2 regions of the Pantoea sp. SGAir0180 genome follow, and region 1 is predicted to be linked to the other one. Evidence: predicted binding sites of a transcription regulator. Region 1 holds the regulator's gene; the other holds the start of a gene.
What was found. Region 1 encodes PurR, which represses purine synthesis genes. Its sites were predicted from a motif close to CANGCAAACGTTTGCNTG; they were not measured.

Region 1 (6,645 bases):
AACGGCGAACCCGTCAGCCATGCAAAAAAACTGGCTGAGCAGGCGGAATACATCAGTACGTTACCGCTGTAGGCACGTGCGCGCAGCAGCGTCAGAAACCCAGGCTGCGGAGCAGGGGAACGTTGCTTTTTTTGCGGCGAAGGCAGGCGCAGCGTGACCAGGATGAGCGCCACAGCAATTCCCGTCAGCACCGCAAAAATGGCGCGCCAGTGAAAATGGCCGATCAGCCAGGCGCCCAGTAACGGCGCCAGGGCGGGAGACAGCGCGACGAGCGGCATAATGGTAGCAAAGACTTTATTAGCCTGTGACTGAGGATAGCGATCGACGACCAGCGCCTGCCAGCTGACGGCCGCCGCGCACACGCCGATAGCCTGCACAAAACGCAGTACCAGCATCAGGATCACATTATCTACCCACAACATACCCGCACAGCCCAGAGCAAACAGGGCGAGGCCTGCCAGCAGCACCGGCTTACGCCCCAACCGATCAGATAAGGGGCCCCAGACCAGTTGACCACAGGCAAAACCGGCCAGAAACAGACTCATGCTGGCGCTGATCATCCCGGCTGACGTGCTAAAACTTTGCTGCATAGCGCCGAAGGCGGGCAGGTACATATCGGTTGCCAGAAAGCCCAGCATACTGAGCACGGCAAGATAGGGAATAAAGCCTTTTGAAGCGGACATCGGGTTCTCATCAGTTGCAGAATAAACGCGGGGCAGTGTAAAAGCTGTACTTCACGCTGTGAAACGGTAAAATTTGCCTGTTGCTGTTAAAAATTTTGAAGGCAAATTATGTGGTCTGAATATGCGCTGGAAGTGGTGGATGCGGTCGCACGCGGTGGCAGCTTTAGCGCGGCCGCCCAGGAACTGCACCGTGTGCCTTCTGCCATCAGCTATACCGTTCGCCAGCTGGAAACCTGGCTGGCTGTGCCGCTGTTTGAACGCCAGCACCGGGAGGTGATTCTCACGCCGGCGGGCGAGCATTTCGTGCGGGAAGGGCGCAGCGTTATCAAAAAAATGGATGCCACACGACGTCAGTGTCAACAGCTCGCCAACGGCTGGCGCGGTCAGATTGGTATTGCCGTCGACTGCATCGTCAAACCGCAGCGGACCCGGCAGTTTGTCAGGGATTTTTACCGTCATTTTCCCGACATGGAGTTGCACATCAGCTATGAGGTCTTTAACGGCGTCTGGGATGCGCTGGCAGACGGGCGAGTGGATGTGGCGATAGGTGCGACACAGGCGATTCCGGTGGGGGGGCGTTTCGCCTTTCGCGATATGGGCACCCTGAACTGGCGTTGCGTGGTGGCGCATCAGCATCCTCTGACGCAGGTTGCTACGCTGGATGATGAGGCGTTGCGCTACTGGCCTTCTCTGGTGCTGGAAGATACGTCACGCGCGTTACCGCGTCGTATGACCTGGGCGCTGGATAACCAACGCCGGCTGGTGGTCCCGGACTGGCAAACCGGTCTGGACTGCGTGCGCGCCGGCTTGTGTGTCGCGATGATACCCGGCCATTTAGCGCGGCCCTTACTGGACAGCGGCGAGATGGCAGAGCTGAACTTACCACAGGCGTTTCCGGAAAGTCCCTGCTGCGTCAGCTGGGCGGAAGATCGCGCATCACCGGCGCTGGGGTGGTTACTCCAGTACCTGGGCGATGCGCAAACGCTAAATCAGGAGTGGTTGAGCGAGGATTAACGGCGGTAATCGCGATAAGGACCATAGCCCACCGAGCGTCGCTCAATAAGCGTCGGGTGGACTTCAATCGTCTGCGACTCTTCCCGCTTACTGGTAATGCGATCTAACAACATCTCCAGCGCTTTCTCACCCAACTGGGCTTTAGGTTGATGCACCGTGGTCAGTGCCGGAGTGAAATAGCGCGCATTGCGCACATTGTCGTAACCAATGACGGAGATATCCTGCGGCACGCGCAGGCCCATTTCGTCGGCCGCGCAGATTGCGCCCATCGCCATGATGTCGCCCCCACAGAATACGGCGCTTGGGCGCTGCTTCTGTGACAGAATCTGCTGCATGGCCTGATAGCCAGATTCGGGTTCAAAGTCACCCTGCACAATCCATTCGGCACGTGGCTGAATACCCGCTTCTTCCAGCGCCTTAAGGAAACCGGCATGGCGACCGCCTCCCGTGTTACGCTCCATCTGGCCGGGAATGGCACCAATATCGCGATGACCACGCTCAATCAAATAACGTCCCGCCAGATAACCGCCCTGAAAAGCATTGTCCAGTACGGTATCGGTAAAGTCGGCACGGGATTCGCCCCAGTCCATCACCACCATCGGAATATTGCGGTTCGCTTCCAGCATTTGCAGCAGATCATCCGGATACTCTGAACACATCACCAGAAGCCCGTCAACGCGCTTTTGCGCCATCATCGACAGATAGGCGCGCTGTTTTTGCAGGTCATTATGTGCGTTGCCCAGAATCAGGGTATAGCCTTTATCGAAGCAGTGATTCTCAATGGCTTCGATAATTTCAGCAAAGTAGGGCGCTTCACTGGACGTGGCGAGCAGGCCCAGCGTTTTGGTGTGATTCACCTTCAGGCTACGCGCGACTGCGCTGGGAGAATAATGCAGTTCCCGAATCGCTTCCCACACCGCTTCGCAGGTATTTTCTGCGACAAAGCGCGTTTTATTGATGACGTGTGAGACGGTCGTGGTGGACACGCCCGCACGCTTCGCCACATCTTTAATTGTTGCCATGTAAATCGAACTCCCGGGCCTATCTAAATTATTGATAAGCATATTGTTAAACGTTTGCGTCAGCGGACGGTTATTTCTGCGAAAAACATCGCTTTTCTGTCCGGTATTGAGTCATCAGGGCAGGAAATAACGTCTGAAAAGGGCGCGGACGCAACCGATATTGCGCGCTGTTGCGCAACAAAGGGGGGATTCTAACAAGGCTGTGCGGATAAAACGAGATTTTTACCCACGCGTATGTGAAAATGCTATAACCTTACAAACGTCAGGGTTAAAGGAGAGGGGATGAGTACCGATTTAAAACTGTCATTAATGACGACGGCAGCCGCACTGTTAATGATCATCGCGTTTAGCTTCACCGCTATTCTGCACTAGCCGCATTCGTTTGCAGCGACGCTATACTGGCTGACTGCGCGTCCAGCCTTGCCGGTGATACGTCCTGTCTGTCAGACCGTATCACCGGCAAGTGCGGCATTTTCGCCCGGAACACCCCGCTGCACAATCGGGGCGATATGGGCAATAAAAAAGCCGGGAAGCTGCCTTTCCCGGCTTTTTTGTATGAAGGACGTTTAGCGAACGGTCTTTGGCGTCATAACGCGACGCGCACCAATATAATGGCGCTGCCAGTAATCTTCGCTCAACGCACTGATTTGAATATCTTTACCGGTACGCGGTGACTGAATGAATTTACCGTTGCCCAGGTAAACCCCGACATGATCTGCGGTTCCACGCCCGTTGATGCGGAAGAAAACCAGATCGCCTTTTTCAAGGGATTCGCGGTTGACCGGTGCTGCATCCCGCAGATGGTACATTTCGTTAGCGGTACGGGGGATCTTAAACTTCACGACGTCTTTGTAGGCGTACCATACGAGGCCACTGCAATCAAAACCCGTATGGGGCGATTTGCCTCCCCACTGATAACGCTTGCCAAGTTGCCCCATCAGTTTTGCCATCGCCGTTTCACGCGCTTTCTGGTAACGCTGGCGATGCGCTTTACTCATTTTAATGGTGCCGGTTTCGGTATTGTCTGCCGTTAACGCCTTCGCAGCACGTTGATGACCATACCGTTTTTTGCTGGCGGCATTGGCGGCGACTTTTTTGCTCAGCGTCTTGTGCGAGGCAGTCGTTTTAGCGAGTGTTTTGTGCGTGATGGTGTGAGAGGTCGTTTTGCTGGTTTTCGTGGTCTTACTGACTTTCTGAACAGCGGAGGCGCGACTTTTTTTAGATGAGGCTTTAACCGCGCGTCGTTTGCGCCGATCATCGTCGCGCGCACTTTTTTTCTCTACCTTATGCAAGCTGGCCTTAACCGTCGCATGCGGGGAGGCAGCAGCGATGTTAAAGAAGAGTTGCGCAAAAGCCAGAATAAGAAGCGTAATGATTGAACGCATAGTCCGTTTACTGGTTAAGCTGTCAGATCAAACAGGTCTCTGACAAAGTTAAGAAAAATCTGATCACCGATCAGCGCCGAAGTCATTCTAGTCCAGTTTTTTTTAAAAGAGTAAGTCCTTTTTTATTAATTGCTGGCCTGGATAAAAATCAGGCATAAATCAGGAATTTCAGTCTCTTATAACAGCAAATTCATTGCAAATTATGAATACATTCATAGTCTTTGTCACAGTTTCCTGCGGATGCCTGACCAGCTTACTTAGCAAACATGGCGATTTAACGTCAGACGAGCCAAAATCTCGTTTTCAGTCCTGGCGTGAAGTCGCTACAATAAAGAAACACGAAGTGACGAATTAAGGAAGGCAATAATGAGTACTGTAGAAAAAATTCAGCGCCAGATCGCAGAAAACCCGATCCTGCTGTACATGAAAGGTTCGCCGAAACTGCCAAGCTGCGGTTTCTCTGCGCAGGCGGTCCAGGCGTTGTCTGCCTGTGGTGAGCGCTTTGCTTACGTGGATATTCTGCAGAACCCGGATATTCGCGCAGAGCTGCCAAAATACGCCAACTGGCCCACGTTCCCGCAGTTATGGGTTGATGGCGAACTGGTCGGCGGCTGCGACATTATTGTTGAAATGTTCCAGCGCGGCGAGTTGCAGCCGTTAATCAAAGAAACCGCTGAGAAGTTTAAAGAAGCGGAATAACTGAAAAAGGCCGACCTCGTCGGCCTTTTTTACGCGCGTTACTCGGTTGTTTCTCCACCCGTCGCCGACGCTTCCGTAACAGCTAACGGCCAGCCTCCCAGCCGTTTCCAGCGGTTAACCAGCTCACAAAATAAGGTCGCCGTTTGCTGTGTATCATAGAGTGCGGAGTGCGCCTGACTGCTGTCGAACGCCATGCCTGCGGCTTTGCAGGCTTTTGCCAGCACGGTCTGGCCCAGCACCAGTCCGCTCAGCGCGGCCGTGTCGAAGGTCGCAAAGGGATGAAAGGGATTGCGTTTCAGGCCCGCACGTTCCGCCGCCGCATTCATAAAGTTCAGATCAAACGTGGCGTTGTGAGCGACCATGATGGCGCGGTTGCATCCGGTCTCTTTGATGCCTTTTCGCACCATTTTAAAAATGGCATGCAGGGCCTCATATTCGGTGACTGCGCCGCGCAAGGGATTCGTGGGATCGATGCCCGTAAACGCCAGCGCTTCAGGGTGCAGGAGCGAACCGACAAAAGGTTCCACATGAAAATGCAGCGTCTCGTCGTGATGAAGCCAACCCTCATCATCCATTTTCAGGGTGATGGCAGCGATTTCCAGCAGCGCATCGGTTTGCGCATTAAAGCCCGCCGTTTCAACATCGATCACGACAGGATAAAAACCACGAAAGCGTTGATTGAGTGCGTTGGGGGAAGACGATTCAGACATCAGGATCTCATTGCAGAAAAAGGGCAGCGCGTAGTATGCCAAAAAAGCGCACTCTCTGCAGCAGATGTGGGCGAGGGAAGTAAGAATCAGCCTGCAGGGGGCAGGCTGATGGGCGGCAACGGTTAGTTACCGAGGCCGTGACCGGCATGTTTGTTTTCGATTAGCTCGATCTTATAACCGTCAGGATCTTCAACGAAGGCGATGATGGTGGAACCGCCTTTCACCGGGCCCGCTTCACGGGTCACGTTGCCGCCGTCGTTACGGATACGTTCACAGGTCGCCGCGACATCATCAACGCCCAGCGCAATGTGGCCATAAGCATTCCCCAGGTCGTAGCTGTCTACGCCCCAGTTATAGGTCAGTTCAATCACCGCGCCTTCGCTCTCTTCGGTGTAGCCGACGAACGCAAGCGTATATTTATATTCAGCATTTTCGCTTTGACGCAGCAGACGCATGCCCAGCACACGGGTGTAAAAATCGATTGAGCGTTGTAAATCGCCAACGCGCAGCATGGTATGAAGTAAACGCATAGTTTCCTCTTTAAAAAAACGTCATCCCCGGATGACATAAATACGCAGTATAGCGACGATCATCGCCAAACAATAACCGCAGCCGTGACACCTTCTCACGGCTGCCTGCTGTTTTACAGCGCAGGATAATCAGTATAGCCCTCTGCGCCACCGCCGTAGAACGATTCGGGACGTTGTGGGTTAAGCGGAGCATCTTTTTGTAAACGCTGCGCCAGATCCGGGTTGGCGATGTAGTCACGACCAAACGCAACGGCATCGATCAGGCCACGGCTGATCAGGTCATCGGCTTTTTCGACGGTGTAGGCGCCGGCACCAATGATGACGCCCGGGAAGGTATCCCGCACTTTCTGGCGGAACGCATCGCTGTAAGGCGTGCCGCCTGCCCAGTCCGGTTCGGACATGTGCAGATAAGCGATGTTGCGTTTCGCCAGCTCAGCGATAAACCACAGCGCATCTTCTTCTTCGTTCGGACCGTTATCCAGGTTCTGGAAACTGCCAACAGGCGACACGCGAATACCTACGCGGTCTGCGGACCAGTTAGCAATGGCGGCATCGACGACCTCCAGCGCAAAACGGCCACGGTTTTCCACGCTGCCGCCGTA
Region 2 (6,645 bases), 1.5 Mb from region 1:
TAAGGTCAAGTCAGATGCGATAACAGCCTGTCAGGTGGAGATATCACCTGACAGACTTCCCTGCCCGCCCCGCTTTTTTTCCGGGGTGGGCAGGCGATTAGGCGTCAGCCAGACGGAACGCCGACACGGAATGTGTCAGGTACTGCGCCTGCTCCTCCAGCGACGCGGCCGCGGCGGCCGATTCCTGCACCAGTGCGGCGTTTTGCTGGGTCACGCTGTCCATTTCGGTCACCGCCTTTTCAATCTGGCTGATACCATGATGCTGCTCATTGGAGGCCGTCGAAATGTGATCCATCAGAACGTTGACCCGGCCGACCGAGGCAATAATCGCATTCATCGCTTCACCGGTCTGGCTGACCTGATCGGAGCCGACCCGGATTGTCGCCACCGATTCTGCAATCAGTCCTTCAATTTCTTTTGCCGCCACCGCACTGCGCTGGGCGAGATTGCGTACTTCGCCCGCTACCACGGCAAATCCGCGACCTTGCTCACCGGCTCGCGCGGCTTCAACGGCCGCGTTCAACGCCAGAATATTGGTCTGGAACGCTATGCCGTTAATGACGTTGGTGATGTCTTCGATTTTTTTCGAACTCTCGTTAATTTTTGACATGGAAACGATGACCTGCTGGGACACGTGTTCGCCGCTCTCCGCATTCTTCACGGCTTCGCTGGCCAGACGGCAGGCTTCAAAGACATTGTCTGTATTCTGTTTCACGGTCGCGCCCAGCTGCTCCATACTGGCGGCCGTTTCGGTCAGGGCTGCGGCCTGCTGTTCCGTGCGCGAGGCCAGGTCAACGTTGCCGCTGGCAATTTCCTGCGAGGCGAAAGAGACCGCCTGGGTTGCCTGGCGGACGCGGGTAATAATGCCGGTCAGCGCGGTACGCATGCTTTCCATAGAGGTCATTAACTGCTGAATCTCGCTCTTTGAACCGGTGTTGACCGGCACCGGTTTGTCCAGAATTCCTGCGGCAATCTGGCTGCAGTGGGCTTTGGCGTGATCAAGCGGCGATAAAATATAGCGTCTGACAAAGACCAGTATGGCCACGATAATGGCAAGAAACAGCACACCAAATACGACTAACAACAGGATCCCAGAGGAAAAGTTGCTCTGGGCATCCGTATTGAGCTTCTTCGCAAAGGCTTCATGTTGTGCCAGCACCTTGTCCAGGACAATTTCATACTGGCGATCCAGGCGCACGACGTTTGCGATCTGGTTTTTAAAGCGCTGCTGGTCCCCGGCCTCGGCCGCTGCGATTAAAGGCTGAATGCCCTGATCGCGGTAGGCCAGGTAAGCCTGACGATAGCGTTCTGCTTCCGCTTCTTCTCCCGGAATACGTGGCGCGTTCAGATAAGCCTGGAAAGCGGCATCGGCTTTAGCGGCAACGCTTTTTACGCTGTCCAGTGAAGCGGCGCCCTGCGGGCCACCATTCTCCGTCTCTTTCATGTACTCCATCAGACGGACGCGTAAGGTACGACTGTGGTTGATGGGGTCAATCACCGACAGCACCACACGAATTTCTTTATTCACGGCATTAAGTGACGCGTTGCTGCGGGCCAGTAACCAGATGCTGACGGAAATACTGATAAGAAAAAGAATTAACAGAAAAGACAACACCAACAGTGATGATTTTTTTAACGACATAACACAGTCCTGAACAGGGGGGATTATGGACAGATATATCGGCATCCTGGGGCTAAATATTTAGCTGGAACGCACCGAAATAAGCACAGAATTAAGTGCATAAAACATAAGCGAAATAATGAACCAACTGATTCACTATTATCAGGTTGACGTTTCGCTTGCCGCTTCGGTTATTTCATGCTTTAACGCCGGCGGTATGGTTTTCAGGTCCAGTAATAGGTTGAGTCAACGAGGAAGTGCAAAGCAGGAAAATACGGTTGTCAGCATTTGTCTGAACAGTTCATTTATTATTTATTTTAAGGCATTGTAATTTAATGGTTAATTATAATCCTTGCAGTAGTAAATAAAAGTGACTATTGCCTGTGAGATAATATGGTTATTAACACGTAAAACATTATTAGCGTACTAGTCATTGATTTAATTGAAAAAAAACGGGGGCGACGTCTCAGGCGATTGGGTAAATCCTCTGAAAGGAGATTCTTTGCGCCGTTATGAATCCTCTTATCTGCGCTGTCGTCTACACTTATTACTTCTTTATAAGGAAGTTTCTACTCACCTGTATCGAGGTAATAATGCAAGTATGTCCTTATTTGTTTCTCTATGGTCGCTGTGAAGAGGCGATGGAATTCTATTTGCAGGCAACAGGTGGACAGCTGCTGCAAAAAATGACGTTTGGTGATATGCCGGAGCAGGGTGAACAGATTGGCGACCAGTCTGCACCCCCGTTGCCACCTGAAAAAATTATGCATGCGCATCTGCGTATCGGGCAGGGCGAACTGATGATGAGTGACGGCAATCCTGACCAGCCACCGGCGTCAGAGCACGCAGGCTATGCCGTCAGTCTGGCGACCACGGATGCAGAACAGGGTAAAGCCTGGTTTGAAAAGCTGTCGGCAGGCGGGAAAGTCACCACACCGTGGCAAAAAACTTTCTGGTCTGATGGCTTCGCCATGTTTATTGATAAATTCAATATTCCGTGGCGCATTAACGTTGTTAAATCAGACGAGTAATTTGTCGGTGATGCCGTTCAACGGCGTTGGATGGCGCATACAACAGCGGCCTTCCCAGGGGGAAGGCCGCCGTCAATTACCGTGCCTGTCTTGCAACAAACTGATCAGAAGTTATAGCCAGCCACCAGATAGTAACCCCAGCCCGTTGATTTAATTTCAGACGCGCTGTTGCCAAAACCTAACTCCTGACCGTTTCCCCACTGACCGCCGTTATGGAAGTAACGCGCCACAGCAGAGAAGTGCCAGTGCTCGTAGCCCAGTGACAGGATATGACTGGAGGCGATGGAATTACTGGTACGGATCGGCCCGGTCTTATCACGCAAGTCTGAGCCCCAGTCGAAGTTGGTAAAGCCTACATAGCCCAGGTTACCACCCCACAGTGTGGTGATTGGCACGAAATACTTCACCTTAAAGCGATAGCCGTCCCAGCTGTCTTCGTTCGCAGCACCGTAGTTTTCCCACTGGTACTTGGCATAGACGTTCAGTGACAGACCGATATCGCTGTGCGTATCGATGTCGGTGCCCAGGCCCATGTACCAGGTGTTCTGGCGGTTTGCGCTGTTACGGCCCATATCGTAGATATAGTTGTTGGCAAAATACCACTCTTTAAACGGACCGAAAGCCAGGCTGGTGCCGGTCAGTTTATCAATAGAGAAACGCGGTTCGATTTCCATGAACAGCGGTGAACCGTGGTCGAAAATACCGTTGGCGTTGTTGTTACCTACGCCAAAGAAGTTTGGCAGGTCAACGTAGCCGTAAAAATCAAACCAGTCTTTTTTGGCGAACGCTTCGTATTCCAGATAGACATCGTTATTGAACTGGGGCCCGAAGCGGGTGTGGTAACTGCCCACCACGTTGACGCTCTGATGCCACCAGTCGGAAAGGTACTGGGGATCGTTTTCTGCAGCCTGCACTGCACCGTTCAGGGAGCCTGCCAGCAGGGCACCTGCAACTAACGTTTTAAATTTCATTATATTTGACCACTGGTTTTCATACGCAAGACAATCGTTTGCGTGCTGTTTGGAAATCAATCCCAAAGGTTGGGCAGTAATGTACTCAGGCCGCCTGTTTTAGTTAGCGTAGCGTGCCTGTAACAGAGAGATAGAAAATAGCTTTTGATCACATTTGTCAAAATGTGTTGCATAACAATTCATCATAATTGTGATGATTGTCACAATATAGGGTTGTGGCGAACGGAACCAGGCAACCGTTTACGTTGTCGGGTTCCGAATCGATCGGCAGGAATCAGGGAAAGGTGACGCGCACCTGAAAACCGCAGCGCAGGCCTTGTGCGTCCCGACAGTTGGCAAGGGCAACGTCGATATGGTGTTTCTGGGCGACGCTGCGCACGATAGACAGACCTAAACCGCTGCCCTGCGCTTTAACGTCGGGTGAACGGGCAAAGCGATCGAATGCGCGTTCAAGAAAGGATTCCGGTACACCCGGACCGTTATCAACGATGTCGACAACGGTTTGTCCCGCCACACGATGCAGCAGCACATCGACCATGCTGCCTTCAGGCGTATGTAACATCGCGTTGCCAATCAGATTATCAAACAGGCTGCGAAGTTCGGAACGCCCGGCCTGCAGTCGATAGTGCGTGGTGCCGCTAAAGCCAATGTCGATACCGCGTTTATCCGCCACAACCATGAGCTGTTCAATACTCTCTTTCAGCACATCTTCCAGATCGATATTTTCGAGGTGCGCGATGACTGACTGATCTTCCCAGCGCGACATATTCAGCAGTTGAGTGACCAGATGGCGCGTGCGGGTCACACCTGATTCCAGTTGAGCGAACTGACGGCTGGCCTCGCCGGGTTGAATGTGCTGACGCAGATTTTCCAGTTGCAGCGTGACGGCGGTGACTGGCGTCCGCAGTTCATGAGCGGCATCTTCCATAAACTGACGTTGTGAAGACCAGGCGGCACGCAGTTTATCCAGTAAGGAGTTGTAGGCCTCAACCAGGGGCTGAATTTCGTCGGGCAGCCGTTCCGGCGATACGCTGTGGGGATGGTGCGCATCCTGGGCGGCGATTTCTCGCGAGGCAACGCGCAAATCCCGGGTGATCTTGCGCACGACCAGCCAGATGACCAGCAGCGACAGCGGCATCATCAAAATCAGCGGAATAATCGCCGACAGCGCCCGTCGCACCATCATCTCTTTCATGTAGCTCAGGTTCAGCATGACCTGAATGGTTTTAATCTCACTGCCTGGCTGACCGGAACGGGTGTAAATGCGCCATTCACAGTCGCGGCAGTCACCTATCTGCACGTCTTTGTAGCCATTTTCCGGCTGTAAGGGCGCATGCAGCTCTGGCCATGAGCTGGATCGTAACCGGCCCTGCGCATCCCACAGTTGAATGACAAAGGCACTTTTGATCTTATGCGCAGGCGCAATCACCGGCATCAACGGGGGGATTTCACGGTTAACGGACCACGCATCGGCCAGCTTGGCGAGCTGTTCGTCCTTAATGACGCCAACCATTTCGCCGTAGCAGTTAAAAAAATACCAGGCGACACCGCCAATCATCAGTAAATGAATCAACAGCAGGGTACTGAGTAATTTATTTCGTAATGAACGCATAAAGATTTTCATATTGCCGGTACTCGCCAGCCCAGCCCACGCACGTTGCGAATCACATCATTATCCAGCTTGCGCCGCATCCCGTGGATAAGAACGTCCACGGCATTGCTGCTGACTTCTTCGCCCCAGCCGTAGATACGGTTTTCCAGCTGTTCACGTGACAGAATGGCACCGGGCCGCTCGAGCAGAGCATAAAGCAGGGCATATTCCCGGGCGGTGAGCTGTTCACGCTGCCCTTTGTACAGGACTTCGCGGGTCAACATATCCAGTTGAACATCGCCGCTGCCCAGCACCGAATCGGCAGAACCATGGTGGCGTCGGGTGATCGCGCGCATACGGGCCATGACTTCCTGCAGATCAAAGGGTTTGAGCAAATAGTCATCTGCCCCGTAATCCAGGCCCTGTACCCGCTGAGCGACTGTGTCGCGTGCGGTCAGAATTAATACCGGTGTGGCATCACCGCGCCCACGTGCGCGTCTGAGCACCTGCAACCCGTCGTCGCGAGGCAGACCGAGGTCAAGCAGCACGCAACTGTAACCGCCTTCGCTCCAGGCATTGTGCGCATACACGCCATCGCGTACCCAGTCGACAGACCAGCCCGCGGCTTCCAGCGCCTGCTGTAAATTGGCACCGATCATTTCATCATCTTCAACCAGCAACACGCGCATGGATGACGTCCCCCAGAAAAATGACCCCAGTGTAGCGCTGGATTATTAGCGCAGAATTATTGCTGTTACCAGCCTCAGCACTCTTACCGCTCCGGCCGGGAAGGCGACAAAACCTGGCGTCGGTGCAGGCATGGAGCGCTTTGCTAATTCTGCGCTAATTTTCCGCTAATTAAGGGATAAATTTAGCGCGCTAAAGTGTGTTCCTGCACATCTGCTTTAACCAGGAGAACACCATGAATCAGCGCGAGTTTATTCGTAGTTTGCTGGAATGGATAGAAAGCAATTTAGGACACGATCTGCATCTGGACGAAGTCGCCCGCCGGGCGGGCTATTCCCGTTGGCACTTACAGCGTTTGTTTCGCCAGCACACCGGTTTCTCACTTGCCGAGTACATCCGCCAGCGCCGCCTGACCGAATCGGCCCTGACGCTGCTCAACAGCAATGAAGCGATCCTGCAGGTGGCGATGAACTACGGCTTTGATACGCAACAGGCCTACACGCGCACCTTTAAAAACTATTTTATGATGACGCCCGGCCAGTTACGACGCCAGCGCCGTGTTGAACCGGATCGCTTGTTGTTTCCTCTCGCCATGGCCAGTTAGTCTCTGTATGGACATTGCCATCCTGATCGCTTGTGGCAATGTCCATACATCGCCCGTGCGATGTTCTGCCTCCTTTCCGCCGTGATGTTGTCAGCTTTCCTGACGTTCCTTTATGCTTAACGCCTGATACATGGCGCGCC

Region 2: C1N58_RS16220 (nucleoside-specific channel-forming protein Tsx) is a predicted target of PurR. The motif match lies at 3,853-3,870, and genes of this name have one in related genera.

The regions. Positions count from the first base shown of each region.
Region 1 covers NZ_CP028071.1:1,905,991-1,912,635, reverse strand. The annotation lists gene punC (purine nucleoside transporter PunC) at 1-683, opposite strand, end outside; gene punR (DNA-binding transcriptional activator PunR) at 792-1,697, shown strand; gene purR (HTH-type transcriptional repressor PurR) at 1,694-2,719, opposite strand; gene C1N58_RS08915 (cytochrome bd-I oxidase subunit CydH) at 3,002-3,091, shown strand; gene C1N58_RS08910 (C40 family peptidase) at 3,286-4,104, opposite strand; gene C1N58_RS08905 (Grx4 family monothiol glutaredoxin) at 4,468-4,803, shown strand; gene rnt (ribonuclease T) at 4,842-5,513, opposite strand; gene gloA (lactoylglutathione lyase) at 5,636-6,043, opposite strand; gene C1N58_RS08890 (alkene reductase) at 6,157-6,645, opposite strand, start outside.
Region 2 covers NZ_CP028071.1:3,443,827-3,450,471, reverse strand. The annotation lists gene C1N58_RS16230 (methyl-accepting chemotaxis protein) at 98-1,642, opposite strand; gene yjdN (VOC family metalloprotein YjdN) at 2,215-2,652, shown strand; gene C1N58_RS16220 (nucleoside-specific channel-forming protein Tsx) at 2,757-3,623, opposite strand; gene C1N58_RS16215 (sensor histidine kinase) at 3,898-5,247, opposite strand; gene C1N58_RS16210 (response regulator) at 5,244-5,903, opposite strand; gene C1N58_RS16205 (helix-turn-helix domain-containing protein) at 6,137-6,505, shown strand.